DNA from 2 places in the Sporosarcina sp. P37 genome. Region 1 is predicted to be linked to the other one. Evidence: riboswitches for the same ligand, from Rfam matches in the RefSeq annotation. Region 1 holds a riboswitch; the other holds the start of a gene.
What was found. Region 1 has a riboswitch for thiamine pyrophosphate ahead of thiO (glycine oxidase ThiO). Riboswitches for the same ligand answer to the same signal wherever they lie in the genome.
Positions count from the first base shown of each region.

Region 2: it holds a riboswitch for thiamine pyrophosphate, as region 1 does, so the genes downstream of both, thiM (hydroxyethylthiazole kinase) here and thiO (glycine oxidase ThiO) in region 1, are expected to answer to the same signal.

Region 1 is NZ_CP015349.1:2,412,178-2,414,383, reverse strand. It holds gene thiO (glycine oxidase ThiO) at 112-1,263, opposite strand; TPP riboswitch at 1,382-1,491, opposite strand; gene SporoP37_RS12285 (hypothetical protein) at 1,596-1,958, shown strand; gene SporoP37_RS12280 (Ig-like domain-containing domain) at 2,071-2,206, opposite strand, start outside.
Region 2 is NZ_CP015349.1:1,636,176-1,638,381, reverse strand. It holds gene thiD (bifunctional hydroxymethylpyrimidine kinase/phosphomethylpyrimidine kinase) at 1-467, opposite strand, end outside; gene thiM (hydroxyethylthiazole kinase) at 487-1,257, opposite strand; TPP riboswitch at 1,320-1,422, opposite strand; gene SporoP37_RS08555 (DUF3238 domain-containing protein) at 1,615-2,206, shown strand, end outside.

The sequences.
Region 1 (2,206 bases):
TGCAATTTCTGCAAGTCGACTTGTTCCAGCTAGACCGCCAAATTTTTATGTGCCTATAAAAAATATTTAGTTTTTTGGTGCACAGGTACCAATTTCTTCGGTGTTCGAACTTTACAAGAATCTTGCACCAAGCCTATTGGCGCCGCTTACAACGGAAAACCGTGCCGGTGCCAAAGGGGTAAGCAGCTTGTGCGTTTCCTGACAGCCGTTTATGTAATCCTTCATCAGTATACCTGTAATCGGGCTAAGCAAAATGCCGTTCCGGTAATGACCGGTACAGATATTCAGCCCGCCGATGAACGGATGAGCTCCCATGATTGGCAGATGGTCTGCAGCCCGGGGACGTACACCGGCCCATGTCTTGTGGATCGTTCCGTCACTAAGCACAGGCAATAGACGGGAAGCCCGCTGCAATAAAGAAAGAATACCGCGAGCCGTGACTGATGTATCAAAGGAACCGGGAATAGACGTTGCACCGATGAGCATTTCCTTATTTCGTTTCGGCACAATATAACAGCCGTCTACCGCAAAAACCGTTTTAACCGGTGCAGGGCCGGCCAATCGGATCGACAAGCATTCGCCTTTTACAGGAATGACGGGCAAGGAAAAGCCGGTGTCAGCTAAGAGATGACTGCTCCAGGCACCGGCTGCAACCGTCACTTGGGCTGCATGAAACGTTCCGACTGAAGTATCAATCCCCACTATCCGATCTTGCTGAATCAGCAGACGAACAACTTTTGTTTCTTCATATACATGGACACCTGCATTCATTGCTGCTTTCAAAAAGGCCTGTGCGAGCAAAGGGGCTTTTACTTGATGGTCTTTCTCCAGAAAAATGGCGCCAGCAGTTTGAGACGTCATACAAGGTTCAATCTCCGGCACTTCCTCCGGCTCAAGCCACTGAATGGATGGGTCCTTTTCGGATAAAAAGTGATATTGCCGGCGCAGCTCGTCCCGATCCTGTTCTGTCGCGGCCGTTTTCATCAGGCCGGCTGTTCGTAATTCAATGTCAATACCCGTTTCAGACAGCAATTCATCACGAAGTTGAGGGAACATCCCCCGGCTTTCCAGCGCAATGTCCAATAACGGATTTTCCCGCTCAAATTCATTTTGCGCGCCCAGCATCCCTCCTGCCGCCATCGAGGCCTGTCCAGCTTTTCCTGCATCAAATACAGCTACGCTTACGCCTTCCTTGGCCAGCCGATAGGCAATGGAACAACCAATTACCCCTCCGCCTATTACAATATGATCATATGTCTTCATGGTCTCCGCTCCCTCTAAATGGTTAACATACTGATGTACCGGTCTGGAAGGAAATAAAAAAGCGCCGCTTCCCAGAAGAAAGCAGCGCCTCATGTATACAGTCTATAACATACAGTGGTTGTAAGCAGTGCCACTTCCCTCCGCCAGTATGACCTGGATCAGGTTCTAGGAGTCCCAAAGTCCATTACTTTGATCTCAGCCTTCTCAAAGGCACCTCCAGTGGATGAACTATTCATTTTTTTCAGATTAACACACAAGCTGAAATCTGTCATTTATTTCTTGTGCCAGGTTCTCACACAATTAAAAACCTGCTGTTAATTTGACGGGTGCCTGTGCATCACACAATTAAGTTCAATCATGCAGTAGAAACTGCGAGTGTGGTCGAGGCGACTGTGTATATTACAAGCAGTTACGGTTATAGGATGCCTACGGCTGCGAACGTAGCGAAAGGTGAGAATGGAAAAAATACGATTGTGGAAGTCTGGACATATGATCTGTTTGAACTTGGGGGAACTTATACCTTATGGATAGAAGATTTGCACAATACTGATGGGAAATATTTAAAAGAGAATGTGAAGATGGAGTTTACCATTTCAGATTTTTCAGGGCTTGACTATTTTCCAATAGACAATATGTATTATGATCAAAAATCGCCATTTACGGTTTACTGTAAATTATGGTTATTAGATACCTAACCTATGTTCCAAATACGAAAGAAGAACCCCACTTCTCACAAAGTGGGGTTCTATAACGTTATTCAACTACTAAACTTAACCAGCTAATTGTGTGCTGCACAGGCACCTGTTACTAGTTAATTATCACCGTAGAGCCGTCATACGTAGTAAACTTTATTGTAAACTGATCCCAGATGGTTTCTATAGTAAAAATATAATATTTCCGATCGTAATATGTGTCTGTCGGCTGATAATATATAGATTCCGTT
Region 2 (2,206 bases), 780 kb from region 1:
TCTTCGTCTGTCAGTATACGCATCCCAGTCAGCACCTCTGCTTCAGGAATATTCGGCGTCACAATCGTTGCCATCGGCAGTAAATGTTCTTTCAGCGCCTGAATCGCCTGCTGCTGCAATAAGGATTGTCCGCCTTTGGCGATCATGACCGGGTCAATGACTAAAGGAATCGGGGGATATTCTTTTAATAGATCAGCTACAGCTGTAATGATTTCTGCCGAAAACAGCATACCAGTTTTACATGCTTTTACGTCAAAATCATCCAGCACAGCACGGATTTGTGCTGTTACTCCATCTGTCTGAATTGGATACACACCGTGAACGCCGTGTGTATTCTGCGCAGTCACAGCAGTTATGGCAGAAGTGCCAAAGACGCCAAGCTCCTGAAATGTCTTCAGGTCAGCCTGAATTCCTGCGCCTCCTCCGCTATCCGAACCAGCAATGGTCAATGCTACTTGTACTGTCAATTGAAAAACCTCCTGTCAATTATACTAAAAATGTTTTTGTTTCCCGATCCAATGTATGTAAAGTATTTAGGAAGTTCACGGCAAAGTCTCCGGGACCGCGGGAAATTTCTGCTGTCAGTTCGCCGGCCCGCTTATAAAATGAAAGTGCATCTGCCACGGCTGCTAACGGACGGTCCATTCCTACTGCCAGAAAGGCGCCTGTGACAGAACTGAGTAAGCATCCCGTTCCGGTAATCGCAGTCATCATCGGGTGGCCGCCTGTAATGGACAATGTGGAATAGCCGTCTGTCACGATGTCGACTTCGCCTGAGACCGCCACCAGACAGTTATACTTGCGGGCTGTTTGTTTCGCTGTACTTTCGATGTCCGCCGAGCCTTCTCCCGCATCGACCCCCTTTGCGTTCCAGGGTACATCTGCGATCGCAGCCAGTTCACCTGCATTACAGCGAATCAATGTGATATCTACTTCGTCCAGTACTTTCAGGACGCTCGCTTTACGAAAAGGTGTCGCACCTGCTCCGACTGGATCCAATACGACAGGTTTTCCTGCTGCGCGGGCGCTGTTTCCCGCCAAAATCATTGAATCCACCGTCTGTTGCTTTAACGTGCCAATATTTAAAATGCTGCAAGCGGCAATTTTTGCGATATCTTCCGCTTCTTCCGCCGCATCAGCCATTACGGGGGAGGCGCCTATTGCGAGTAACCCATTCGCCTGGAAATTTGCCACGACGACATTTGTGATGCAGTGAACGAGTGGTTGTGTTTGCCGAAGCTGTTGAATAAGCCGCATGTTTCTCTTCCTTCCTGTAAAGGTATATATACAAAAAGCCCATGCATGGATGGGCGCTTGGGTATGAAAACTACCCACTTCCCTCCGCTAGTACAGACTAGATCAGGTTCAAAGGGTTTGCTTAATTGCATCTCAGCCAAAGTGGAGGCACCCCCAGTGGTGACTATGTATCAGACAGGCTAATTATATCATACAGATGGAAAAGGTAGAAATAATACTGGAAGTACCGGTTTAGAGCCGATGAAAATGTGTGTTTGCGCATAGAAAACCAAGTATAACTATATGCCGAATGTTGCATAACTATCTGAAGGCGTATAACTGTTTCAGATTAAATAGACAAAAAGGAGCAGATCGCATATGGAGAAATTATTCGAAGTTCAACAGATGGAACATACACTGGAGGATATATCATTTACATGGAGTGATACAGGCGGCTATTACCGTGTGTATAAAAACGAACGGCAGGTATATGAAGGGACAGCTCCGAAATTTACGGATGGGGAGCTGGATCCGTCTCATCCTTTTCACTATACAATTGAACGGGTGGAGGAGGGGCGCGTTAAAGATGTAATTGTAATCCAAACATCTGCCCTGACAAAAGTAGAGGAAGATGAACACCCTTTGGCACGGTTAGTAATTACAACAATTGTTGCTTCCTCTCAAGTCGCTCTGTCGTGGGAGTGGATTAAGGACGTGGAAAAATTTGATATTTACCGTAACGGGCACTACATCGAAACCGTCACAGACAATCGATTTATTGATCGCAGAGAAGAACTCTCTGAGCCGGCAGTGTACAGTGTCTCTGCAACGCGTCCGCTGATAGACAGCAACCAGAAAATGAATGTCAGTAAATCCATTGCATCCAAAGTGTATGAAGTGATAATGCCGCCAGATCCTGACAATAAACCGACGGAAGAAACCTATACTTTTTCTGTACGGATAAAGCAGC